DNA from 2 places in the Kocuria sp. CPCC 205263 genome. Region 1 is predicted to be linked to the other one. Evidence: riboswitches for the same ligand, from Rfam matches in the RefSeq annotation. Region 1 holds a riboswitch; the other holds the start of a gene.
The links. A riboswitch is a leader RNA that binds a small molecule or an ion and turns the genes downstream of it on or off. The one in region 1 is predicted to bind cyclic di-AMP.
Positions count from the first base shown of each region.

Region 1 (7,566 bases):
GGGGGCGGGGCCAGATCCGGGAGGGGCTGGCCTACGTGGCCGGCCGCCCCGACATCGTGGCGGTGCTGGTCACCATCTTCCTCATCGGCACCTTCGGGCTGAACTTCGCGGTCTTCCTGGCCGCCATGGCCGGACCCGAGTTCGGCCGGGGATCGGAGACCTTCGGGCTGCTCAACTCGGTGCTCGCGGTCGGCACGGTGGCCGGGGCCCTGCTCTCGGCCCGGCGCCGCAGCGCCCGGCTGCGCTACGTCTACGGGGGCAGCGCCGTCTTCGCCCTCAGCTGCCTGGGCGCGGCGACGGCACCCACCCTGCCGCTGTTCGCGCTGTGGCTGGTCCCCTGCGGGCTGTCCTCCCTGACCATCATGACCACCGCCAACGCGTACGTGCAGTCCACCACCTCCCCGGTGATGCGCGGACGCGTCATGAGCCTCTACATGGCCATCTTCATGGGCGGCACCCCGATCGGGGCGCCGGTCGTCGGCTGGATCACCGACGCCCTCGGGGCGCGCTGGGGCATGGGGGTCGCCGTGGCGGCGGGTCTCGGCGGGGCCCTGGTGGGCTTCGTCGTCTGGTTGCGGCTGCGCGCGGAGCGCTCCGCGCCCGGCAACTCCGGCTAGCGCCCGGCTCCTCCGCGGAGCTGCTCGACGACGTGGTCCACACAGGCCAGCAGCCGGGCGACGTCGTCGGGCTCGATGGAGACGAACGTGGCGATCCGCAGCTGGTTGCGCCCCAGCTTGCGGTAGGGCTCGACGTCGACCACGCCGTGGGCGCGCAGGGCCGCCGCGACGCCGGCCGCGTCCACGGAGCCGTCGAAGTCCACGGTGGTGATCACGGTGGAGCGGTCCTCGGGGCGGGCCACGAACGGGGACGCGAAGGACGAGGCCTCGGCCCACCCGTAGACGAGGTCCGAGGAGGCCTTCGTGCGGGCCGCGGCCCAGGTCATGCCGCCCTGGTCGTTGAGCCAGCGGACCTGCTCGTCGAGCATCACCAGAGTGGCCAGGGCCGGGGTGTTGTAGGTCTGGTTCTTCCGGGAGTTCTCGAGCGCCGTGGTCAGCTGCAGGAAGTCGGGGATCCACCGCCCGGAGGCGCCGATCCGCTCGATCCGCTCGATCGCCGCGGGGGAGAACGCGCCCAGCCACAGTCCGCCGTCCGAGCCGAAGTTCTTCTGCGGGGAGAAGTAGTAGACGTCCGCCGCGGCCACCTCCGCGGCCATCCCCCCGGCCGCCGAGGTCGCGTCCACCAGCACCAGCGCGTCGTCCGCGATCCCGGAGGGCCGGTGCACGGGCGCGGCGACACCGGTGGACGTCTCGTTCTGGGGCCACGCGTAGACGTCCACGCCTTCCTCCGCACGGGCCTCCGGGCGGGTGCCGGGGGCGGAATCCACGATCGAGGAGGCCTCCAGGAACGGTGCGCCGTCGGTGGCCTGGGCGAACTTCGCGCCGAACTCCCCGAACACCAGGTGCTGGGCCCTCCGCTCGACGAGCCCGAACGCGGCGGCGTCCCAGAACGCGGTGGCCCCGCCCAGGCCCAGGAGCACCTCGTGGCCGGCGGGCAGGCCGAGGAACTGCGCGAGGCCCTCGCGCACCGAGCCCACGAGCTCCTGCACCGGCGCCTGGCGGTGGGAGGTGCCGAGCAGGCCGGCTCCGGCGCGCGACACGGCCTCGACCTGTGCCGGGCGGATCTTGGAGGGGCCGGCGCCGAAGCGGCCGTCGGCGGGCAGCAGGTGCTGGGGGATGGTGACGTGTGCGGGCAACGGGCGCTCCCTCGTGGGTGACGTGCGGCGGGTGGTGCGCGACGGGCACGGCCGCCGCGGGGGCCGCTCGCGCCGTTCGCGACTCGGCCCATTCTGCCCCACCCGCGGGGGAGGGCCCCGCGGGCGCCTCCTCCCCTCCGGGCGGCCGGAGGGCGCGCGGACTAAGCTCGTGCGGGTAGACCGGACCGGGCGGGATCCCCGGGCCGGGACGGCCGGACGAAGGATGACTGAGGCATGAGCGACTTGATCGACACCACGGAGATGTACCTGCGGACCGTCCTCGAGCTCGAGGAGGAGGGGATCACGCCGATGCGGGCGCGGATCGTCGAGCGCCTCGACCACTCCGGGCCCACGGTCTCGCAGACGGTGTCCAGGATGGAGCGGGACGGGCTGCTGACGGTGGGCCAGGACCGGTCGCTGCTGCTCACCCCTGCCGGCCGTGAGCGTGCCGTGCAGGTGATGCGCAAGCACCGGCTGGCGGAGCGGCTGCTCGCCGACGTCATCGGCCTGGACCTCGCCCAGGTGCACGACGAGGCGTGCCGGTGGGAGCACGTGATGAGCGAGCAGGTCGAGCGGCGGCTCGTGGACCTGCTGCACAGCCCCCGGTACTCGCCGTACGGCACGCCGATCCCCGGTCTGGCCGCCCTCGGGGTCGAGGAGAGCCCCGCAGCGGCCCATCCCTCCCTGCTCGACGCCGCCCGCCACGACCCGGTCGGATCGCACACCGTGGCGCTGCTGCCCGAGGTGGTCCAGGCGGACGCGGACCTCCTGGGCGTGCTGAGCGACGTGGGAGTGCTCACCGGGGCGGAGGTCACGGCCCGGGTGGACGGTCAGATCGTGCGCATCGAGGTGGCGGCCACGGGGCGGTCCGCGGAGATCGACCTGCGCACCGCTGCGGCCATCCGCGTCCTCGCTCCCTGAGGCGCCGCCGCCTCTCGGAGCGGGCCGGCGAACGGTTCGTCCCGGGTGTGGGGACGTTCACAAGCCACTTTCGGCCAGTTCGGCCCGGTCCGGACCCCGGAGGCGCGGCTTCCCTGGTGACAGGCGGATTGTCAGGGCGCTCGAAGGCCCTGCACAGCTCGTCACGGGTGCGAATTGATCGTCCCACGCGTCTCAATGGCTTGGCATTGAGACCCGAGGCGTTGTTCGGCTGTTATCTGTCGTGATCAAAACGTGACGCTTCCGTAATCTGTCATGTACTGTTCAACGCGTGCCGATCACTGGTCGGATCGGCGCCCTCGGAGCACATTGCCGAATTCTGCCGGTGCCCGTGGCCTCTACACAGAAACTGCTTGGCAGAAGCGGGGGAACCATTTTCGGTCCCGGTGATCCGGGTCCTTGGGGTTAAGTCGTCAGAGCGCGTGCGTTCTGCGGCCGGGTGTCTCCCACCCGAATCCGACAGCTCACCTCGTAGGCAAAGGGAGGAACTCAACCATGTCGCTTTTCACGCTGAACGCTGCCCGCCACCGTGCCGAGACCACCTCGCACGTCGTGCGCAACACCACCATCGCCGCCGCTGCCGGCGCCGCGATGATCGGCTCCGTCGCCCCGGCCCAGGCCTTCGCCCAGGCCCCCGTCGAGACCGGCGCGGCCTATTCGGCCCCGGCCTCCGCCTCGCTGGCCGAGTACTCCTCGTACACCTACCAGGCCCCGGTCGCCGCGCAGCCCGCCGCTCCCGCCTACGAGGCCCCGGCTCCGGCCCCGCAGCAGACCGCCGCCACCTCGAGCGTCACCCCGCAGTCCACCGCCACCACCGAGATCGCCCCGGCCGCCGGCGGCGTCGTGGGCACCGCGATGTCCGCGCAGGGTGCGGGCTACGTCTACGGCGGCACCGCCTACGGCGCCTGGGACTGCTCCGGCTTCACCCAGTGGGTCTTCGCCCAGAACGGCATCGACCTGCCCCGGACCACCTGGTCCCAGTTCGCGGCGGGCACCCCCACCGCCAACCCGCAGCCCGGTGACCTCGTCTCGCAGAACGGCGGCGCCCACGTGGGCATCTACATCGGCGGCGGCAAGATGATCTCCGCCCTCAACCCGACCCAGGGCACCCAGGTCCACTCCGTCAACGCCATGCAGCTGGACGGCTACTACACCTTCTGATCCGGTCCGCCGCCCGCGACGACCCCGCTCGTCGCGGGCGGCACCCGATCACCCCCCTCCCGCACGCCGAGAGCCGCTCTCCCGGTTCCCGGCGGTGCCTGCTGTCCGACCGGACGGCGCCCCCCTCCTCCGCTCGCCCGGCCGTCGTTCCCGATCCCGGAACGCACCCCTGCCGGACACCGTTCCACCCCGCGCGCTGCCCGGGGTGATCCGTGCTGTCACCCGCGCCCTCCGGCAGGCCCGGCTCCGAAAGAAAGTCGTCTGAACTCCTCATGACCCGTGATCTGACCTCCTCGAACGTCATCGGCTCGCTCTTCTCCGGCAAGGCCCGCACCGTGGCCGCCGTGGCCGCCTTCTCCGGGCTGGCCCTCGCCACCACCGTCTCCGTGCAGGCCGCTCCGGCCCAGGACGCCTCCGCCGATGCCCCGCTGTCCGCCGTGGCCGCGGCCACCCCCGCCGCGGCGCCCACCGTGTCCCTCGAGCCCGTCGCCCACGTGCAGAAGGCCGAGCCCCAGCCCGACCGGAAGACCGAGAAGAAGAAGGTCGAGACCCCGGTCGTCGCGGCTCCCGCCGTGGCCGCTCCGGCGCCGAAGGCCGCCGCCGCGCCCGCCCCGGTCGCCGCCCCGCAGCCGGCCGTGCAGGCGGCTCCGGCCCCGAAGCCCGCCGCCGCGCCCGCCCCGGCCCCGAAGGCCGCTCCGGTCGCCGCTCCGAAGCCGGCCGTGCAGGCGGCTCCGGCCCCGAAGCCCGCCGCCGCGCCTGCCCCGAAGCCGGCCGTGCAGGCCGCTCCGGCCGCCCAGCGCACCGTCGCCCCGCAGAGCTCGGCCTCCGGCAAGGGCGCGACCATCTCCTCCGCCGCCATGGGTCAGCTCGGTGTGGGCCAGGACTGCACCGCGCTCGTCACCAACGCGCTGCGCGCCGCCGGCATCAACCACCACGGCTGGCCGGCCTCCTACCTGAGCCTCGGCACGCAGGTCTCCGCCGGCCAGGCCCAGCCCGGCGACCTCGTCTACTACGCCGACGGCGGCATGGGCTCGGCCCACATCGGCGTCTACATCGGTGGCGGCAAGGCCGTCCACGGCGGCTGGAACGGCGGCACGACCGTCATCGACAGCGTCAACGTGGGCTCCGGCCCCGTCTACGTCCGCGTGCGCTGACCGCACGCGAGAGCACTGCTTCGGGTGCGCGGTTCCTGGTCGGCCAGACGGGAACCGCGCACCCGCTGTCGTCCCGGCACCCACCGCGCCGGCCACCCCGGCGCCCCGCCGGCGGCCGATAGACTGGGCCCATGTCCACCGACTTCAGCCGCAACGCCCGCACGAGCCTGGATCGCGAGTACGCCTACATGGCCTACGGCATGATCGGCGGCGCCGTGCCCGGCATCGTGGCCGGCTTCGTCGTCGCCGCGTTCGTGGGGCACGCCGCGATGTGGCTCTCGGTCTTCGGCGGCATCGGGATCGTGCTCGGCCTGGTCACCGGGATCCTGCTCCACCGGAGGCGGCACGCTGCGGCCGGGACCGAGGACCCCCGGGAGCGCGGCGCAGCGCCGGAATGACGTGCTCCCGCAGCAGCGGGGCCAGGTCCGCGGGCAGCGCGCCGGGGAAGTCCCCGTCGACGGGCTGCCAGCGCAGCTCCTCGATCTCCGCGAGCGGCACCGGCCGCCCCGTGAGAGGCGCCGTGAACACCGTGCACCGCACCCACGTGCCCGCCTCGTTCGCGGCCGGCGCCACGAACACCCCTAGCAGGCGCAGCTGGGCGGCGTCCAGCCGCAGCCCCACCTCCTCCGCCGTCTCCCGCACGGCGGCGGCCACTGGGGACTCGCCCGGGTCGAGCTTGCCGCCCACTAGCATGAAGCGCTCCGTGCCCCGCTTGCGCACCGTCAGCAGCGCCCCGTCGTCGTCCCGCAGGCACACGGCGGTGATGGTCAGCACCTCGGCGTCCGCCGGGGGAGCGTCCGGGGACTCCTCGGCGGCCGAGCGCAGCCGGCCGATCTCCTCGTCGAGGTTGCGGGCCGCCGCCGGACCCCACCGGCGCTGGGCCGTGTCGGTCCGGAACAGCGGCTGCCGGCCCCGGAGATCCTCCAGCACCTCCAGCCGGGCCCGGGCGAACACCGGGCCGGGCACGTGCGCGTACTCCTTCCGCACGCCCGCCGTGTAGGCGGCGTACCCGTCCGGGTCCGCGCCGAGCACGGAGAGGTCGGCGTCCAGGAGCACCCGTCCGGCGGCGTCGCCGTCCGAGACCCGGTGCCCGAGGGTGAGCAGGACGAGCCGCTCGACCTCCGCCACGAGCGGCTCGGCGAAGCCGGCGGCGCCCAGCCGGGTGCGGGCCAGCTCCGCCGACTCCCGCTCGTCCGCCCCGGGGCGGCCCCGGTAGACGGCGTCGTGGAACCAGGCGGCGAGGACCAGGGCGGCGGACCGGTCGGGGCCGAGGTCGACGCCGGTCCGCAGCAGGTCGACGGCCTCGAGCACCGCCAGCAGGTGAGCGGGACCGTGGTAGTGCCGGTGCGGCTCGCTCCATCGTTCCACGAGCTCCTCGCCCATCGCCGGGTGCCCCGGGAAGCGGGCGGCCCACCGCCGCAGCAGGACCCGGGCGATCCGGTCCGGGCGCGCCCGCGCCGGGACGCGCAGCCCGCTGCGCACGAGCAGGCGCGTGAGCTGCCGCCCGTCGACCGGCACCGCGCCCGCGGCCACCGCCCGCCGGTACTGGCTCTCCGGCACGTCGTAGTGGTCCCGGTCGAAGGCGCGCCGGGCCACGCCCAGCCGGTCCGCGAAGTCGTGCAGCTCCTCGTAGGACGTGTCGGAGACCAGGTGCGAGAAGTGCGTCCCGTGGGCGGGCCAGAGCGGCGGATCGATGTAGACGGGCATGCGACCGATCCTAACGGGGCCGGTTAGCGGGGGTCCGGGGGACCCCCTAGACTGTTCGCGTCGCCCTCGTAGCTCAGGGGATAGAGCACGGCTCTCCTAAAGCCGGTGTCGTTGGTTCGAATCCAATCGGGGGCACGCACGGACGCCCCGGACCGCACGGTCCGGGGCGTCCTGCTGTCCGGAACGGAGCCGGCGGGGTCGGGCGGCCTCTGCGCGGCCGGGAGCCGGGCTCACCCCCGCGGCCCGGAACGCGGGTCCTGCCGCGGGGCGCCGGCGGCCCTCGACCGGCGCCGCAGTGCCTCCACGGCCACGGCCCCGGTCACGGCGAGCAGCAGCACGAGCAGCACCCAGCGGGCGATCACCAGCACGGACGCCGTGGTCACGGCGGCGCCGTCCCCGGGGTCCGCGAGAGCCGCGTCGATGGCCGCGTTGCCGGCCAGGGACACGGCCGCGAAGCCGAGCACCACCGCCGAGCGCAGCCACCGCCGGGCGCGGGACTGCGTGTTGACCGCCACGAACAGCAGCCACGCCAGCCCCACGAACAGCGGCGCCAGCAGCCCGGAGGAGGCGTGCACGGCCTCGTACTGGGCGAGTCCCTCCTCGCCCAGCGCCGCGGCGAGCCGCTGGGCGTGCGCCTGGTCGAAACCGCCCGGCATCCACTCGGGCAGGGTCAGCCCGCCGGCCGCGACGGCGCCGAACCGGGGGAGGACCCGGGCGTGCACCCAGAGCCACAGGAGCGCCGAGACGGACATGGCCACGCCCACCACCAGCCCCGAGCTCGACCTCGTGGGCTCGGGGCGGAGCTCCCCGGGAGCCGCCTCGTGCAGGCGGGTCCCCCGGGCCGGTCCCGGG
Region 1 is NZ_JAVKPV010000015.1:3,729-11,294, reverse strand. It holds gene RF647_RS17090 (MFS transporter) at 1-617, shown strand, start outside; gene serC (phosphoserine transaminase) at 614-1,753, opposite strand; gene RF647_RS17080 (metal-dependent transcriptional regulator) at 1,988-2,674, shown strand; cyclic di-AMP (ydaO/yuaA leader) riboswitch at 2,993-3,182, shown strand; gene RF647_RS17075 (C40 family peptidase) at 3,188-3,853, shown strand; gene RF647_RS17070 (C40 family peptidase) at 4,126-5,007, shown strand; gene RF647_RS17065 (hypothetical protein) at 5,139-5,405, shown strand; gene RF647_RS17060 (DUF4031 domain-containing protein) at 5,323-6,714, opposite strand; tRNA gene RF647_RS17055 (tRNA-Arg) at 6,777-6,849, shown strand; gene RF647_RS17050 (hypothetical protein) at 6,945-7,566, opposite strand, start outside.

Region 2 (7,566 bases), on a different contig from region 1:
GGTGCAGACGCCGCGCGGTGATCCAGGCGTGCGGCGTCGTGCCCGTCTCGTCGCGGAAGCGGCGGGCGAAGGTGCGCGGTGACATGGCGGCGCGCCGGGCCAGGGCGTCGACGTCGAGCGGCTCATCGAGGTGTCCCACGATCCAGGTGAGCAGCGGGTCCAGCGTCTCGGCCCGGCGCTCGGGGACCGGGTCCTTGATGAACTGGGCCTGCCCGCCCTGGCGCTGCGGCGGCACGACCATGCGCCGTGCCACGGTGTTGGCGGCCGCCGAGCCGAACTCCTGGCGCCACAGGTGGAGGCAGGCGTCGAGGCCCGCCGCGGTGCCGGCGCTGGTGAGGATGCTGCCGTCCTCTACGTAGAGGACCTCGGGCACCACCTGCGCGGCGGGGAACCGCTCGGCCAGCTCCGCGGTGTGCATCCAGTGCGTGGTGCAGCGTCGGCCGTCGAGCAGGCCGGCGGCTCCCAGGACGAAGGCGCCCGAGCAGATGGACAGGAGCCGGGCGCCACGGTCGTGGGCCGTGCGCAGCGCGTGGATCACCTCCTCCGGGACCGGGATGTCCCGGGACATCGCCGGGAGGACCACGAGATCCGCCTCGGCCACCCGGTCGAGGCCGTGCTGGACCGCTATCTCGAAGCCGGCGATCGTGCGGACCGGCCGCCCGTCGGGGCTGCACACGGCGAAGTTCATGACCGGCAGGCCGTCGCCCGAGCGGTCGATCGCCCAGGCCTCGCAGGCCACCCCGAGCTCGAAGGGGGAGACCTCGTCGAACACGATGACGGCCACGTTGCTGATCATGGGTCCATGCTCCCAGCGGACCGGCAGGAAGTCGACGACAGTATGAAAAGTGACAGTCGCGGCAGGGCGGGCACACGAGGAGAATCGAGGCCAGCAGCACCGAGGCGCGGACGACGGGAAGAGGGCGGTGGGCCATGGAGAGCACAGGCGAGGGCGAGCACCGGAAGGTGGCGGTCCTGGGGGCGACCGGGCAGCTGGGCGCACGGGTGGTGACACAGCTGCGCGAGCGCGGCCTCGACGTCGTCGAGGTCTCGCGCGGGCAGGGCGTCGACGTCTGTTCCGGTGACGGCCTGGACGCCGCGTTCGAGGGGGTCTCCACCGTGGTGGACTGCCTCCACTTGGCGACACTGTCCCGCAAGCGCGCCGTCGACTTCTTCACCACCACCGCACGCAACGTGGTGGCGGCGGCACAGCGGGCAGGGGTGTCCCGGATCGTGTGCGTCACGATCCTCAACGCCCGGGACCCCGAGGTGCACCGGTGGATGGGCTACTACGCGGGCAAGGCCGCCCAGGAGCAGACCTATCGGGCCGGACCCGTCCCGGTCACGTTCGTGGCCTCGGCGCAGTGGTACGAACTGGCCGAGACCCTGCTGTCGCAGCTGCGCATCGGCCCGCTCTCCGCCGTGCCCGGGATGCGCTCCCGGCCGCTGGCCGCGAACGAGGCCGCCGCGTTCGTCGCCGACCGTGCCCTGGAGCCCGGCGGCTCCGGGACCTCCGACGACGCCGTCATCGCGGGGCCCGAGGTCCGCGACATGGCGGAGCTGGCCCGTGCGATGGACCTCCACCGTGGAGGACGCCGGAAGGTTCTCCGGGTGCCGGTGCCGTTCACCGCTCTCGGCAACGGTGGCCTGCTGCCTCGTGCGGACTACACGACCGCTCCGACCCAGTTCGAGGACTGGCTCCGCGGCACCCCGTGAGGGACGGCCGGCCCTGCTGCTACCCGATCGGTGACGGCGGTCGTTGCCCGCCGAGCACGGCGAGCACGTTGTCGGCGGCGAGCACCGCCATTGCGGTGCGCGTCTCCACGGTGGCGGAGCCCAGATGCGGTACCAGCACCACGTTGTCGAGCTCCAACAGCTCGGGATGCACCCGGGGCTCGTGCTCGTAGACGTCCAGTCCGGCGCCCGCGATCCGGCCCTCGCGCAGTGCGGCCGCGAGCGCCGCTTCGTCGACGATCGGGCCGCGCGCGGTGTTGACGAGGTACGCCGAGTCCTTCATCGCCGTTAGCTGCTCGGCGCCGATCAGGTGATGCGTGGCGGGCCCATAAGGACAGTGCAGCGACACGACGTCGGAGACGGCCAGCAGCTCGTCGAGGTCGACCCGTCGGGCGCCCAGCTCGGCGGCGATCCCGGGATCGCACTCACTGCGCGACTGGTAGACGACCTCCATGCCGAAGGCCTTGGCACGGCGCGCGGTCGCCTGGCCGATGCCGCCCATGCCCACGACGCCGAGGGTCCTGCCCTGCAGGCCGCTGCCGAGCAGAAAGAACATGCCCCACTTCCAGGCCTGGCCGGAGCGGATGAGCCGTTCCCCCTCGCCGAGCCGGCGAGTCGCCATGAGGATGAGGCCGAAGGCGATGTCGGCCGTGGCGTCCGTGAGGACACCGGGGGTGTTGGTGGCCACGACGCCCCGCTCGGTGCAGGCGGGCACGTCGATGTTGTCGTAGCCGACGGCGACGTTCGCGACCACCTTCAGCTGCGGGCCGGCGGCGTCGAGCAGCTCGGCGTCGATGCGCTCGGTGAGCAGACTCACCACGGCATCCGCCCCGGTCACCCGGCGCAGGAGCTCCTCGCGGCCGATCGGCTCCGGATCCGGCCAGGCGTCGACGTCGTGCTCGGCGCGGAGCTTCTCGATCGCGGCGTCGGGCACCCGTCCCGTGACAAGGACCCGGCTCATGCCGTCTCGATCCACTCGCGCAGGCGGCCGAGGCCGTCGCGGATGTCGGCGACGTCGATGCCCGAGTAGGCGAGCCGGATGTACTGCCGATCCTCGTCGGGCTGGCGCCGGCCGAAGTGCTCCCGCGTGCAGAAGGAGACGCCGGTCTGGTGCAGCGCTGCCGTGGCGAAGTCACCGACTGCCGTGTAGCCCATGCTCTCCATGGTCTGGGTGACGTCGGGGAACAGGTAGAACGTCGACTGCGGCACGGCCACGTGCATGCCGGAGATGGCGTTCACGAGCTCACAGGCGGCATCCCGGCGCTCGCGCAGGATGTCGAGCGTCTGCTGCACGGGTTCCTGGGGGCCGCGGAGCGCTTCGATGCCGGCCCACTGCACGTAGTGCGTGGTGCACGACTCGTCGTTGGTGTTGAGCGTGCCGAGCACCGTGGCGATCTCTGGCGGCGCGACGGCGCAGCCGAGGCGGGAGCCGGTCATGGCGAACTTCTTGCTGAACGTGTAGAGGATGACGGTGCGATCGGCCATGCCGGGGAGTGACGCGATCGAGTTCGAGACCCCCTCGTAGCGCGTCTCGAAGTAGGCTTCGTCGGAGAGCACCCAAAGATCGTGCTCCTGGGCGAGCTGCGCGACGGCCTCGCGCTCGGCCGCCGTCGACTCGGCCGAGATGGGGTTCTGCAGGTCGTTGTAGATGATGGCGACCGTGCTCGGGGTGATCGACGCGCGCACCTGGTCGAGGTCGATCGCGAAGCCGTCCTCCGTGGGGAGATAGCGGTACGGCACGGCCGTGCCCCCGAGGTACTCGATCTGCGACTCGTAGATCGGGAAACCGGGATTCGGGTAGAGCACCTCCTCGCCGGGGTTCATGACCGCCTGCAGGAACTTCGTGATGACGGGCTTGCCGCCCGTCATCACGACGATGCTCTCGGCGCTGAGGTCGATGCCACGGCGCGAGCCGATGTCCTCGGCGAGGGCCTCGCGCAGCTGCGGGATGCCGGGGCCGGGGCAGTAGCCCGTGTGACCGTCGGCGATGGCCCGGTCCATCGCCTCGATGATGTGCGGGGCCGTCGGGATGTTGATGTCGCCGAGGTGAAAGGGGTACACACGGTTCCCCTTCGCCGTCCAGGCGGCCGCGGCCTGGGCGACGCTGAAGGCGGTCTCGGTGCCCAGCCGTTCGAGCCGGTGCGCGAGTTGGCGCATGCTGTCCCACTCCTCGTCGAGTTGGCGATCGATCCTCCAGCGGATCCGGGTCGAGCCTACGAGCCATGCATCTGGCTGGGAAGGGTGATCCGCCGATGGACTTTCACCGTGAGCAGGGCCGTGTGATCGTGATCATCGGCAACGCTGCATGTGCCGGAGCGGAAGTGCGGACTATAAGGGTTCGACGCGGCGCGGTCCCCGGTCCCATCCTGACGGAGCCGCGGTCCGTCAGCCGGCGGCGTCGAGCAGGTCATCCAGGACCCGGTCGAGGCGGGCCACGAGAGACAGATGCCCCTCGTGCTCCAGCAGGTGCGCCCGGGCGCCCGGCACGTGCGCGGCGAGCCACTTCCCGTGGGCGAGGGGGACGGTACAGTCCTTCCGACCGTGCCAGATCCGTGCCGGCACGGCGACTCGCTCCACGTTGAATCCCCACGGGCGGTTTACCGCCAGGTCGTCGTCGCGCCAGCCCACGACGCCCTGGCGCAGGGCGCGCTCGGCCGTGTCCAGCACGTACCCGGCGAAGTCCCCGGTCATCACCGCCTGGTCCACGGGCGGGAGCATCGCGCGCAGGAGTGCCACGACGTCGTTCCCGGGTGCCGAGGCCGCAGCGCTCATGATCTCCATGCGCTCCTCAAGGTAGGCCTCGAGCGCGCTGCGCCCCTTCCGGGCAGCGGTGAACTCCGCCGCGCTGTCCTCGTCCATCCCGGCGACCGGATCCAGCCTCGCCACGCGCGGCGGGGCGTAGCCGGCGAGGGAGGCGACCGCGCGGCACCGATCGGGCAGCAGCGCAGCGCAGGCCAGGGCGCGGGGAGCGCCACTGGACCAGCCGAGAGTGAGGAAGTCCGTCATTTCCAGCTCGTCCAGGAGGAACGAGGTGTCGGCCACGGCACCGGCGACCGTGCCGGGGGCCTTCTCCTCCGGGAGCGGGTCCGAGGCGCCGTATCCGGGGCGCGAGACGGTGGCCACGCGCAGCCCGCGGTCCGCGGCCGCGCGCTCGAGCGGCCCGAACAGGACCGCGGCACCGGGAGCCCCGTGGTGGAAGACCACCGGCAGGCCTCCGGGCGGACCGGTGAGCCGGAACTCCAGGCTGCGTCCGTCCGGTGTGGTGACGCTGCGGTTGCCGTGGTCCTCCGGCTGCGCGCTCATGCGTTCCCCCGCTGTCCGTGGGCCGCTCTCGTGCATCTGTGGCGGCCGGGTGACTCCACGCTAGGGCGCCGCGGCACCCAGGGCCAGGCGACGACGGCGTGTGACCGCCTGCCTCTCCCCGCGGGGCTCGAGGGCTCCGACAGAACCCGTCACGAGACCGTCACGGTTGCAGGGAGCCCATATGGGAGGGGGAGTGCGGTTCCCGCCGGGACGGCCGGGAACCGCACTCCCCGCTCACGTGCGTGGAGTCAGCGCACGCGGAGATAGACGGGACCGGAGCCGACGTTGACGGTCTGGATGACCGTCTGGTTGCCGTTCCAACCGCCGTGGACGGCCTTGCCGCCGCCGATGTACACGGCGATGTGGGCGAAGCCCATGCCGCCATTGGCGTAGTAGACCAGGTCACCGGGCTGGGCCTGGGCGGCGGAGACCCGGGTGCCAAGCTTCAGGTAGGAGGCCGGCCACCCATGGTGGTTGATCCCGGCCGCGCGCAGGGACTTGGTGACCAGGGCGGTGCAGTCCTGGCCCACACCCAGCTGGTTCTTGGCCGCAGCAGCGATGGTCGCGGCCTTGCCGGACTGGGACTGGATGCTGACGAGCTGCTGGGGGGCTGCGGCGGGGGCGGCCTGGGCCGGGGCCACGCTGCTGAGCGCCAGGGCGCCGCCGGCGACCGCCAGGATCGCGGTGCGTCCGAGGCGGAACGAGCTCTGGGCGCGGTGGCGGGGCGTGCGGGACTGGAAAATGGGCATGAGTGATGTCCTCCCTCTTGCCTGCGAGGTGAGCTGTCGGATGCGGGTGGGAGACACCCGGTCGTCAGGATGGGGGCCCTGACGACTTAACCCCTAGGTCCCGGGGGAGGGACCGTTCATGGTTCCCCCGCTTCTGCCGAGCGATGTGTTCTGGGGGCCTCGAGCACCGGCAGAATTCGGCGATGTGCACGAGGGTGCCGATCAATGGGGGAATCGGCACGGAGAGAACACTAATCGAAGAATAACGGGAAAGTCTCGTTTTGATCACGGGCGTGTCTCGGTTCTTGTGCCAGTTCAGCAGTGCACCTTCACACCCAGACGAGGTTGCCGGTTGAGGGGCGCCGCTGGAGATCCCCGGAGAGGCTCAGTTCGAGACGAAAGTGGTCTTGACCTGGGGCTCTGCCCGGGTCGTTCTGACGGGCAAGCGTGCCCTCCCTGGAGCCGCGTGCCGGGTGGCGCCACCCGTGTCATGGCGCGACCGTTTGCCGGGAAAGGTCTGCGGAGCATTAGATCCCGACGGGATCGGCCCCTTCCTCAAGGGTCGGGACAAACCTTCTCCACCGATAATCCCCATTGTTGTCCCGGGAATTCGCAAAAGAAAGAAATGCGATTGCGGCGCGTCGGTCTCGTTCTCCTGCCGTCCCACGAGCATCAGGCTGCTGATGGGGGGATGTGCCCCGAAGCCCCGGACTGCCCGCATGCGGAGGGCTCCGGTGCCGCAGCCCCGGAGCCCTCCATCCGGTCGTTCAACCGGTCAGGCGACGCTGAAGCCCTCGTACTGCCGGGAGGCGACCTCGTCGCACTTGGCGCGGTAGGCGCCGACCCCGCCCACGTAGGGCATGAACACCCGCGGCTTGCCGGGCACGTTCGCGCCCAGATACCAGGAGTTCGCCTGCGGGAACAGGGTCATGTCCGCGGCGTCGTTGACGTGCTGCACCCACGCGTCCTCCGCCTCGGGAGAGGCCTCGGAGCGGATGAGGCCCTGGTCCTCGAGGTAGCGGATGTGGTCGGTGATCCAGTCGACGTGCTGCTCGATCGAGGTCACCATGTTGCTGAGCACCGACGGGCTGCCGGGACCGGTGACCAGGAACAGGTTCGGGAACCCGGCGGTGGCCAGCCCGAGGTAGGTCCGCGGGCCGGCGGCCCACTTCTCGGCCAGGGAAAGCCCCTCGGTGCCCCGGATGTCGATCCGGTTGAGGGCCCCGGTCATGGCGTCGAAGCCGGTGGCGAAGACGATCGCGTCGACCTCGTACTCCTGCTCCGTGGTGCTCAGCCCCCGCTCGGTCAGCTGGGTGATGGGCGCGGACCGGACGTCGACCAGGGAGACGTTCTCCCGGTTGAATGTCGTGTAGTAGTCGGTGTCCACGCAGATCCGCTTGGTGCCCACGGGGTGGTCGTACGGCTTCAGCAGCTCCGCGACCTCGGGGTCCTCGACGATCTCGTCGATGCGCTCGCGGATGTACTGGGCCACGACGTCGTTGGCCTCCTTGCTGATCGCCAGGTCCGAGAAGCACTGCCCGAGGCGGAACCCGCCCAGCGTCCAGTGCTCCTCCATGACCTTGCGCTGCTCCTCCGGGTCGGTCTCCAGTGCGGAGGCGGTGCTGGGCGGGAACGGCAACCCGGTCGGGGTCTGTCGGGCGATCTCCCGGATCCGCGGGTAGTCGGCCTTGATCTGCGCCCACTCCTGCGGGTCCAGCGGCTGGTTGCGCGCCGGGACGCTGAAGTTCGGGGTGCGCTGGAAGACCGTGAGGTGCTCGGCCTGCCGGGCGATCTCGGGGATCGA
Region 2 is NZ_JAVKPV010000008.1:28,036-35,601, forward strand. It holds gene RF647_RS13615 (helix-turn-helix domain-containing protein) at 1-796, opposite strand, end outside; gene RF647_RS13620 (SDR family oxidoreductase) at 931-1,713, shown strand; gene RF647_RS13625 (2-hydroxyacid dehydrogenase) at 1,733-2,692, opposite strand; gene RF647_RS13630 (pyridoxal phosphate-dependent aminotransferase) at 2,689-3,888, opposite strand; gene RF647_RS13635 (alpha/beta fold hydrolase) at 4,117-5,034, opposite strand; partial or broken gene RF647_RS13640 (NlpC/P60 family protein) at 5,283-5,690, opposite strand; cyclic di-AMP (ydaO/yuaA leader) riboswitch at 5,789-5,975, opposite strand; gene RF647_RS13645 (flavin-containing monooxygenase) at 6,538-7,566, opposite strand, start outside.
Region 2: linked by a shared signal. The riboswitch ahead of RF647_RS13640 (NlpC/P60 family protein) and the one ahead of RF647_RS17075 (C40 family peptidase) in region 1 are both predicted to bind cyclic di-AMP.